2 regions of the Halomonas sp. DP4Y7-1 genome follow, and region 2 is predicted to be linked to the other one. Evidence: predicted binding sites of a transcription regulator. Region 2 holds the regulator's gene; the other holds the start of a gene.

Region 1 (5,556 bases), on a different contig from region 2:
CCACCGCCGCCTACCATCCCGAGCACCGTGGCCGAACGAATGTTGGACTCGAAGCGATACAGGCTGACCGAGATCCACAGCGGCAATACCTGCGGGATCAGGCCAAAGATGATCTCCTCGATACGCCCGGCACCGGTCACCCGTATGCCCTCCATCGGGCCCGCTTCGGCGGCTTCCACCGCCTCGGAGAACAGCTTGGCGAGAACGCCGGTGGTGTGCACGAACAGCGCCAGGGTGCCGGCAAAGGGTCCCAGCCCTACGGCCACCACAAACAGCATGGCAAATACCAGCTCGTTGATGGCACGAGTGGCATCCATCAGTCGGCGCACCGGCTGGTATACCCACCAGGGCACCAGGTTCTCGGAGCACAAGAGGCTCGCTGGAATCGCCACCAGAATGGCCAGCAGGGTGCCCCATACCGCGATCTGAATCGTCACCAGCATCTGGTCAATGTAGTGATCCAGGTTGCCCAGCGCAGGCGGGAAGAAGTCGCCGGCCAACGTTGCCATGTTGCTGGCATTGGTAAACAGCAGGCTGGGCTGCATCTCGACGCCCTGCCAGGACCAGGCCAATACCGCCAGGCCCAGACCCCATAGCGCCAACGTGGTCCAGCTGCGCTTGGGCGGCATGCTGATACCGGATAATTGGGTTTGAGTGCTCATGCGCTCTCCACAGAGGGCTTAAGTCATGCGCTGTCACGAACGGCGCTGAAACCGAGGCCGGGCCGCCGATAGACGGCCCGGCGAACCATCAACCTGCGTTGGCGGCGGCGTCTTCGGGCATTGCCTCGGCCGCCTGGATGGCCTTCATGCGCGTATCGAGGTCATCGAGTTGGCCATCGATCTCGGCCAGACGGGCCTCGCGGTCCCCTTCACTCAGGCTGTCATCCTTGGCCACTTCAGAACGCTCCTTGAACAGGGCCAACTGACGGATCGGCAGCAGCTGATCATTGCTGGAAGCGACGAATTCGGCCCATTGCAACGGCTCGAGGATGGCCTGCTCGTCGGCATCGTCGCCATAGCTCATGAAAAACTCGCGCAGGGTGTCCTTGGTGGCCTCATCCAGATCGCTACGCCACACCAGCGGATCGGACGGGATCAGCGGCGACTTCCAGATCACCCGCAGCTGCTCGGCCTTGTCGGGCGCCGTCACTTCCAGACGCTGCATGCCTTCGGTGTTGAAGGTGGCCACGTCGACCTGCTTGTTGGCCACGGCCAGTGCGTTGGTCTCATGACTGGAATTGAGCGTGCGCTTGAAGGCGGTAGCGGCGTCGACGCCATTCTTGGCAAAGACGTAGTAGCCCGGTACCAGGAAGCCGGAGGTGGAATTGGGATCACCGTTGCCGAACACCAGATCGGAGGCATTGGACAGCACGTCGTCGACGTCATGCAGGTCGCTATCCTGGTGGGCGATCATCAAGCTCCAGTAGCCGGGGGAGCCGTCCGCGGCCACGGTCTGGGCGAAGATCTCGCCTCCTGCACGGTCCACCGCCTCCATGGCCGCCTTGTTGCCGTACCAGGCCAGGTCAATCTGGCCAAATCGCATGGCCTGGATAACCGCAGCGTAGTCAGTGGCGAAGAACGGCTCGACCTCCATCCCTACCTGCTCGGACATGTCCTCGAGGAAGGGGTCCCACAGCGGTGCCAGGTTCTGGCTCGCTTCGGTGGAGATAATGCCGAACTTGAGGGTATCGGCGGCCGCCAGCTGAGTGACGGCAGCAAGACCAAGACCTGCCATCAGCGGCAGCGACAGGCGGCGAACATTAGCAAAAAGCATGGGTATCTCCTGGGGGGTGCAGGGGGTGTTCTAGATAAGAGGTGATGCAGTCGTTGTCGGTATCGCGTTGGATTGCCGTCAGCCGTCCGAACTAGACATGCGCCGCCACCGCGGGCTGGGCATGGGCCGGCTCTCGGGTCGGCGATGGCAAGTCGGGCTGGGCGCCGGAACGAAGCTCATCGAGCCCGGCGTTTTCGTACAGGGTGCTGAGGCGCGCATCGGTCAGCTCAGAGGTCTTGCCGTCGAAGTACAGCCGACCATCCTTGAGCGCGATGGCGCGATGACAGTAACGCCGGGCGATGTCGACTTGATGCAGGGTGATGACGACCGTACGACCGTCCTCGGCATGAATTCGCTGAAGAATCTCCATCACTTCACGGGCACTTCGCGGATCCAGCGATGCAATGGGCTCGTCGGCGAGAATCACGTCGGCGTCCTGCATCAATACCCGCGCGATCGCCACGCGCTGCTGCTGGCCACCGGAGAGCGTATTGGCGCGCTGATAGGCCATGCCCTCCAGGCCGACCCGGGCGAGGCACTCGAGGGCCCGCTGCTTCTCTTCCTGACTGAAGCGCCCGCTGAGCGCGCGCAGGCGAGGCATGCGCCCCAGCTGCCCGATCAGCACATTGGTCAGCACACTCAGGCGATTGACCAGGTTGAACTGCTGGAAGATGTAGCCAACACGGCAGCGCTGGCCACGACTGGCACGCTTGATCCGGCCACTGGCCTGTACCTCGCGGCCCAGCAGGCTCACCCGACCGCCGGTATGTCGGTTACAGCAGGTCAATCCGACCAGGTGGCGCATCAATGTCGACTTGCCGGAACCGGAGGGACCGATCAGGGCAACGATGTCGCCTGGGGTGATCTCGAAACTGACGTCCTCGAGCACTTGGCGATGGCCGAACGTCTTGTTGAGTCGCTCGACGACGATGGTGGGGATGGACATGATGCCTCTCCTCTTGGAATGGCATCAGTCTGCAGGCGGCAGGTTAAGGCATGTTGTCTAGACAATGTCATTGATGTGACAAATTCACCCGGACGCATCGACGTCAGCCCAGGCCTTTTCAGACAATTATTTTAAAAAACAGGACATTAAATATTGGCGTCACTGTGCTGTAACGCAAATGCCACCGCCCAGCCATATTCCGCTCGAGCGCTGTCCGTGTTCGCTTGAGGCGACGACTCACGGCGGTGCAGCGATGAGCTGGCGTGCTGTTCAGGCGATCGGATACCCGCCGAAGGTGGCCTGACAGGAGCAAGGGATACCCGGGATAGCGCCAGGCCATGGGCATGATTGGCAGGTTCAAAGGGAAAGTTCTGGCAACCGCGACCAGACTGACAGACAGCGCACCTGAAAGAGGCAGCGTCCCTGTGAAAGGTAACGTCCCTGTGACAGGTAACGTCCCTGTGAAAGGTAACGTCCCTGTAAAAGGTAACGTCCCTATGCGAGACAGCCTATGCAGCATCTGAGCCTGGAACCCAGCGCGCTGGAAGTCACCGACCTGGCCACCATGCATCGTTTCTTCGAACAGGTGCTGGAACTGCGGCCATTGGTGGTAAGCGCCACAGGCGTCACGCTGGAGTTAGGCGGTGGGGACACGACTCACGTGCTGATGCTGCTTGCCAGCACGACGCCGACCCCACCGCGCACCATCAACCTGGAGGTCAGTGCAGCGGACTTTCCCAAGCTGCGCCAGCGCCTGGAGCAATGCGGAGACGCCTGCGGGTGGGTGAGAAGCTGGGATGCGCCCGACAGCGCCTCGCCTCAATGCGCCTTCCGAGTCGTGCTGTGCCGGCTTCCGGAAGGCCATTGGCTGAGGCTGACCGCCATCGACCCCAGCGCGTGCCGGCATGTCACCTTAGCCCGCACCCAGCGCGATACTCCGCGCCGGTGATCCGTCAGTCGAAACCCTCATCCAGCGCCTCGTCATCGTCCTGCAACAGGCGTTTGCGGCGCTCATCACGCTGCTTCTGCACCCGATTATTGCGATAGCGTCGCGCCACGGCCACAGCCAGCGCCACAACCAGCATGAGCAGCAACGTCAGGCCTTGCCACGGCCGCGGTGACTCCAGGGTCGAGCCGAGCACGAAGATCATGATGAAACCCAGCGCCTGACTACTGATGGCCAGCGCGCGCAGAGGGTCGAAGGTCTTGGGTGAGGGCATCACGCATCCTGATAAATGAGGGACTGGCGGCCTGACGCTAGATGACAGCGCCCGACGAGCGCAGTAGCCTTGCCGAATCGGGTTCGCCCAGTGTACCTGCTCGCTATCGACTTTTCGTGCCCTCGCGTTGATCAACGGAGCCTTCCCCGCCATGGATGCCATCGCCATTGGTCCGGTGCTAGTGAGCCTGCCCCGGCTCTACGCACTCGCCATCACCCTACTGCTGCTCGCGGCCAGCGCCTTTCTGCTGGGGCTTCCGCGCCGCCGCCATGGTCGCTGGTTCAACGGCCTGATGCTGGCCTGGTTGCTCGGTGCTCGTCTCGGACATGTGGTGATGCACTGGGAGGCGTATCGGGACGACTGGCTCGATATCGTGAGCCTGTGGCTGCCTGGGTATAGTGCCGTGTGGGGGCTGGCTGCCGCGGCCCTCTGGACCCTGTGGGCGCTGCGTGATCGTATGGCCGCCCTGCTGGGCGCCCAAGGCCTGACCCTGCTGGCGACACTTGGCTGGCTGGCGCTGGTCAGCTGGGCCCCGCTGTCCGCCAGCCCTGCTCCGCAGCAGGTGCCAGAGCTGACCCTGGAAGATGTCGACGGAGCGCCTATCGCCTTGCGTACGCTGACGGGCGACGCTGCCGGCAAGCCCATGATCATCAACCTATGGGCGACCTGGTGCCCCCCATGCCGGCGGGAGATGCCGCTGCTGGCCGAGATCGATCAGCGCGATGATGTCACCGTGATCATGGCCAATCAGGGCGAGCCGCTCCTTCAGGTCACCCGCTATCTGGATCAGGCCGACCTCGACTTCCGCTACGCGCTGCTCGACCCGCGTCAACAGCTGCTGGCCGCAAGCCAGTCCCCTGGCCTGCCGACGACCCTGCTGTTCAGTGCCGATGGCAAGCTCCTCGAACGCCATGTGGGGGAGCTGACGCTGCCCCTGCTGGATGACTGGCTGAATCGCTGAGCAGCTGCCACGCTCTTCTTATACTGCAGGTGAAACGCACCCGCAGTCTCAGGACCGAGGCGGCCACCCCGCCTCGGCCCGCCCATCTCCTGTCGCCTTCTTCACGTCGCCTGCAACATCGCCGCTTTGCTCCCCCGCGTCGCGGTATCGGCCTGCGACGACTCTGCAAAGTCATCCCCGGCGCGACAATCGCGCTTAAGCCAGACTGAAGATTGCTGTAAGATACCGCGCCCTGTCGGCGGCGGGCCCGGCCCGCGACCACGAACCGTAACGACGCATCTCCCGAGGCATCATGAGCGACTTCTCTCCCGGCCAGCGCTGGATCAGCGACGGCGAGGCCGAACTCGGCCTGGGCACCATCCTGAATTGCGACGCGCGCAGCGTCACCGTGCTCTTCGGCGCCAGCCAGGAAACCCGCACCTACAGTACCCGTCTCGCGCCCTTGACCCGCGTCGCCTTCGGCAGCGGCGACCGCATCCAGTCTGCCGAGGGCTGGCAGATGACGGTGGACGATACCAAGGAAATCGATGGACTGATCGTCTACATCGGCGAGGACGACGCTGGCGAGCTGTGCGAACTGCCGGAGGCCCGTCTGGCCGACAGCATGCAGTTCGACCAGGCCCGTGACCGCCTGCTGACCGGCCAGGTCGATC
Region 2 (5,556 bases):
GCCAACCATGACGACCTGGTGTCCGCCCGCCTGGAGGTCGTTGGCGAACTCGCAGCCCACCAGGCCCAACCCGATCACCGCCACTCGCGCCGGACGCTCCAGGCCGTCAAGAATGGCCGAGAAGCGGCGGTAGTCATCGAGATCATTGATCGAGAACACGCGGCCGCTGAGCTCCGCCGGAATGGCGAAGGGAGCGACAGGGCTGGCACCGGTAGCCAGCACCAGGTCCGACCAGGGCAGCCGTTCCTGGCCAATCCACAGGCACGAGGACGCTGTGTCGATTCGGTCTACCCAGGTATGGGGGCGCACCACCACATTCAGCTGATCGGCCAGCTCCAGGGCCGAACGGGCCGCCAGCCGATCCGCCGCCAAGCCCTTGGCAAAGCCCGTAGATAACAAGGGTTTGGAGTAGTCATCGCCGCTATCGGCCGTGATCAGGGTGATCGGACGCCGGGCGTCCAGTGCGCGCACCTGGCGCACCAGGCCAATGCCTGCCATGCCAGTGCCGATGATGGTCAAGGGTGCTTGCATCACGTACTTCGACTCTGCCGACGACCGCACTGCGGTCATTCAAGAAACCGGAGTGCCCAGCGGGGGCTCCAGCGAGTGACTCCTGTGCACCATGGTACACTATGCGCCCATCTACCGGAGCACGACGTCCGGTGCAGCAAGGACCTCAAGGCCCCATGTCACAGCATCCTCATGTCACCCCGTCCCGTTGCCATGTCGAGCCCGAGTGCCCGCGATCGACTCCCGAGTGGCGCGACATCCCCGCATCGTCGCATGCTATCTCTGAGCGCTGGCTGGAGTGGCTGGCTTCCCGCGACTCACTGACGGAGAGACTGATGGCGGCCGCTGGCGAGGGACGCTTTCACGTGCGTCTGCTCGACCAATACCTGGGGCAGCCATGGCCGGACGAGGCCGAGGCATTGGGACTGGCGGCCGGCCAGCAGGCCTGGTTGCGCGAGGTCGCGCTGTGCGTCGACGAGGTCCCTTGGGTGGTGGCACGCTCAGTGGCACCACGGGTGAGCGATCAACAGGCGCCCTTTGCCGGCCTTGGCGAAAACTCGCTGGGCAGTTGGCTGTTTCAGCAGCCGGATCTTCGCCGCAGCCCGATCGAGATCAGCCGGATATCTCGTCCTATCCACGGATACCGCGGTATCTGGCAACGGCGCTCTCTGTTTTGCCACGGGGGCTGGGTGATGCTGGTGCAAGAGAGCTTTCTGCCCGCCATGGCCGAGGCGCTGTCACTCGACCCGTCTCCAGGCTAGACAGCGACCGCGCTGTACTGGTCACGCCCGTCTCCCCGCGCTAGGCTTGGTCCGTCATGTCGACAAGCGCTGACCAGACCTGGCAGCAAATGGTCGCTCCCGGCGACACCCATGGATGAACTGTCTCGTCTTGTTTCGACGCTCAACGCCACACCAGCGGATGCGGACACGACAGAAGCGTGCCCGCCACGATGCCTGTGACAGCGACTTTCCACTAGCCCTCGAGAGACCACGATGGACCGCTCCCTGCTGCGTCCCCCCGGACGCCTCGCCCGAATTCCCGACTTCCTGGCGCTGATGCGTCTGGATCGCCCCATCGGCACCTGGCTGCTGATGTGGCCAACACTGTGGGCGCTGTGGGTAGCGGCGGACGGCATTCCCGCCCGCGACACCCTGCTGATCTTTGTCGCTGGCGTCTACCTGATGCGAGCAGCAGGCTGTGTCGTCAACGACTATGCGGACCGCCATTTCGACGGTCACGTCAAACGTACCAAACACCGCCCTCTGGCGACTGGGCGTATCAGCGAGCAGGAAGCCAAGGTCCTGTTCGTCGGTCTGCTGACAGCGGCCTTCGTGCTGGTCTGGCTGACCAACGGCTTTACCGTATGGCTGTCGCTGATCGGCGCCGTGCTGGCCGCCAGCTATCCCTTCATGAAGCGCTACACCCACTTTCCCCAGGTGGTGCTGGGGGCGGCCTTTTCCTGGGCGATTCCCATGGCATTCGGTGCCGTGCTGGGCGAGGTACCCACGGTCGGCTGGATCCTGTTCACCGCCAATGTACTGTGGACGGTGGCCTATGACACCGAATACGCCATGGTGGACCGTGACGATGATCTCAAGATCGGCATCAAGTCGACCGCAGTGCTGTTTGGTCGCTGGGACACTCGCATCATCGCGCTGCTGCAGCTGGCAACGCTGGGCCTGCTGGCCTGGGCGGGCGCTCTGCTGAATATCGGCGGTTTCTATTGGCTGGGATGGCTGGCCATGGCGGCTACCTTTATCCACCAGCAGAGACTCATCAAGGAGCGTGATCGCGATCGCTGCTTCCAGGCCTTTCTCAACAATCACTGGTCGGGCCTGCTGCTGTTTGCCGGCCTGGCGCTGAGTCTCTATCCCGACCTGGGGTGACCCTATCGAGCTGTCGAGTGCTCGACAGGTCGGCCAATGTCATCTAAATGTCACATTGACGTGGTGTCATCTGTCACCGTTGATAGGAAGACCCTGAACAAGAGGCCCGGGATGACAGCCAAGACCGTATTGATCGTCGACGACGAAGCGCCCATCCGCGAAATGATCGCGGTGGCTCTGGAAATGGCCGACTACCGGGTCCTCGAGGCCGACAATGCCCAGGCGGCTCACGCGATTATCGTGGACGATCAGCCAGACCTGCTGCTGCTGGACTGGATGATGCCCGGAACCAGTGGCATCGAGCTGGCACGCCGCCTCAAGCGGGAAGAAACCACCGCCGAGCTGCCGATCATCCTGCTCACCGCCAAGGGTGAGGAGGACAACAAGATTCAGGGGCTTGAAGCAGGTGCAGACGACTACATCACCAAGCCGTTCTCTCCCCGGGAACTGGTCGCCCGTCTAAAAGCGGTGCTGCGACGTGCCACTCCTCGCGGCGTTGAAGACCCGGTGGAAGTCGACGGGCTCAAGCTCGATCCTGTCAGCCACCGCGTCAGCGTCGACGGCAAGTCGCTCGACATGGGGCCCACCGAATACCGCCTGCTGCAGTTTTTCATGACCCACCAGGAACGCGCCTACACCCGCGGCCAGTTGCTTGATCAGGTCTGGGGTGGCAACGTCTACGTCGAGGAACGCACCGTCGACGTGCACATTCGCCGCCTGCGAAAGGCCCTTGGCGAGCCACATCAGCAGCTGATCCAGACCGTGCGCGGCACCGGCTACCGTTTTTCGGCCAAGATGTGACGTCTTGCCTCCCTTCCACGCAGGCTTGACAGCGCCTGTACGGCTGGCGGCAGACAGGAGGACATAGGTGAACGGAGCCAGGAGCTGACGTGGGTCGACTGTGGAGACGAGAAGTCTGGCGCTTGACCCTGCTGGTCGGCATCGGCGCCCTGCTGGGCTGGCCCTTTTCCTTGACGAGTGTCGGCGTCGGAGCGGGCCTGACGCTTGGTCTCGCCTATCATCTGCGCAACCTGCACGCCATGCACGACTGGCTGACCCATCGTCCCCAGCAGGAACCTCCTACCGCCAGCGGTCTGTGGGGCGAGCTGTTTGATCGACTCTATCGCTACCAGAAGGGCCAGCGCATTACCCAACGACGCCTGCGCTCAACGCTTCAGCGTATCCAGGAGTCCTCTGAAGCGATGCGCGACAGTGTGGTCATGCTGGATCGCCATGGCGATCTCGAATGGTGGAACAGCTCTGCCGAGCGCATGCTAGGCCTGAAGCCGGCGCTGGACCGTGGTCAACATATCACCAACCTGCTGCGTGATCCGCGCTTCGTCGGCTATTTCAACGAGCGGGACTATCGTGAGCCGCTGAGCCTTCCATCGCCCATCGACGAGAACATGATCCTGCAGTTCCAGATCACCCTGTACGGTGACGATGAACGCCTGGTCATGGCGCGCGATATCACACGCCTGCATCGCCTGGAACAGATGCGCCGAGACTTTGTGGCCAACGTCTCCCATGAGCTGCGCACGCCACTGACGGTACTGACCGGCTATCTCGAGACCTACGGCGACATGGCCGACATGCTGCCCGAACGACTCGGCAAGGGGGTAGCGCAGATGCAGAATCAGACCCGTCGGATGCAGAACCTGGTCAATGATCTGCTGCTGCTGTCGCGACTGGAAAACGATCAGGGCGGCGATGACCACACGCGGCTCGACCCCACCACGCTGTTGCAGACCGTCAAGCGAGATGCACAGGCGCTGTCGGGTGGGCGCCAGCAGATCGAGGTGTCCATCGACGATCCGCGTGGGCTCAAGGGCAGTGAGAAGGAAATTCACAGTGCCATTTCCAACCTGGCCTTCAATGCCGTGCGCTATGCCGGCGATGGCGCACGTATCCAGCTACGCTGGCGGGCCTACGGTGATGGCGCCTGCCTTGAGGTGGAGGACGACGGCGACGGCATCGATCCGATGCACCTTCCGCGCCTCACCGAGCGCTTCTATCGGGTAGACAAGGGACGCAGCACGGCGACCGGTGGCACCGGACTAGGCCTCGCCATCGTCAAGCACGTGCTGCTGCGCCACGATGCGCGCCTCGACATCGACTCACATCCGGGTGAAGGCGCCACCTTCCGCTGTATCTTCCCCTCGAGCCGAGTGCAGGAGAACCGCCAGACGGCCGCCTCGCCCTGACCCCGACCAAGGGACACACCAGCCCCGCTTCAAGCCAGGCTGGCAGCACTGTGTCTTTTCAGCTCCTGGGACCCAGCAAGATAACCGCAGCGCCCGCCAGGCAAAGCGCCGCCCCCATCATGTCCCAGCGATCGGGGGGGCGCTGCTCCACCCACCACATCCAACCCAGCGATGCCGCGATATACACGCCGCCATACGCGGCAAAGGCGCGTCCAGCATAGTCAGCGTCTACCTGGCTGAGCAGCCAGGCAAACAACGCCAGGCTGAACAGACCGGGCAACAGCCACCAGGCGGCACCATCCGCCCTCCACCAGCGCCAGACCGCGAAGCAGCCGGCGATCTCGGCCATCGCCGCCAACAGGTAGATGGCCAGCCCAGGCAACCCTGTCAACATCCCGCACCGGCCAGGTGACAGATCGCCATCAGCGACGCACCACCGGCAGTTGGCGATAGTGCTGATCCCACATCAGCACAGCCCCGGCCACTGCGCCGGGAATCAGAAACAGATTGGCCAGTGGTATCCAGGTGATCAGCGTCACCAGGCCGCCAAAGCTGATACTCGGCCACCAGCGCGCCGACAGTCGCTTGCGCATATCGGGAAAACTGACCTTGTTATTGTCCATCGGATAGTCGAGATAGGTAATCGCCATGGTCCAGGCGCTGAAGGCCGCCCATAGCAGCGGTGCCACCAGATTCACCACGGGTATCCAGCTGAGGATGAACAGGCCGATCATGCGCGGCAGAATATACGCCAGCTTGAGCAGTTCACGCCCGAGTGCATCAACACCGGTCTTGAGCCAACCGCGGTCGTCGCTGGGCTCCTGCCCCGTCAGCTCGACCTCGGCACGCGCTGCCAGAAAGCCGTAGAAGGGGGCAGCAATCAGGTGGGTCACCAGGGTGAACGAAAAGAACACGATCACGATCAGGCTGACCACGAACAGGGGCCAGATCAG

Evidence for each region. Region 2 encodes PhoB, which activates phosphate uptake and scavenging genes when phosphate is short. Its sites were predicted from a motif close to TGTCATANNNNTGTCANA; they were not measured.
Region 1: a site for PhoB is predicted at 2,786-2,803, ahead of phnC (phosphonate ABC transporter ATP-binding protein). Genes of this name have one in related genera too.

Annotation. Positions count from the first base shown of each region.
Region 1 covers NZ_JAHVKS010000009.1:77,863-83,418, reverse strand. The annotation lists gene phnE (phosphonate ABC transporter, permease protein PhnE) at 1-662, opposite strand, end outside; gene phnD (phosphonate ABC transporter substrate-binding protein) at 751-1,776, opposite strand; gene phnC (phosphonate ABC transporter ATP-binding protein) at 1,868-2,722, opposite strand; gene KUV72_RS16195 (hypothetical protein) at 3,234-3,671, shown strand; gene KUV72_RS16190 (hypothetical protein) at 3,676-3,942, opposite strand; gene KUV72_RS16185 (TlpA family protein disulfide reductase) at 4,094-4,903, shown strand; gene rapA (RNA polymerase-associated protein RapA) at 5,196-5,556, shown strand, end outside.
Region 2 covers NZ_JAHVKS010000003.1:182,823-188,378, forward strand. The annotation lists gene KUV72_RS07230 (FAD-dependent oxidoreductase) at 1-531, opposite strand, end outside; gene KUV72_RS07235 (chorismate--pyruvate lyase family protein) at 687-1,271, shown strand; gene ubiA (4-hydroxybenzoate octaprenyltransferase) at 1,506-2,399, shown strand; gene phoB (phosphate regulon transcriptional regulator PhoB) at 2,511-3,200, shown strand; gene phoR (phosphate regulon sensor histidine kinase PhoR) at 3,290-4,603, shown strand; gene KUV72_RS07255 (YnfA family protein) at 4,662-4,997, opposite strand; gene cysZ (sulfate transporter CysZ) at 5,026-5,556, opposite strand, start outside.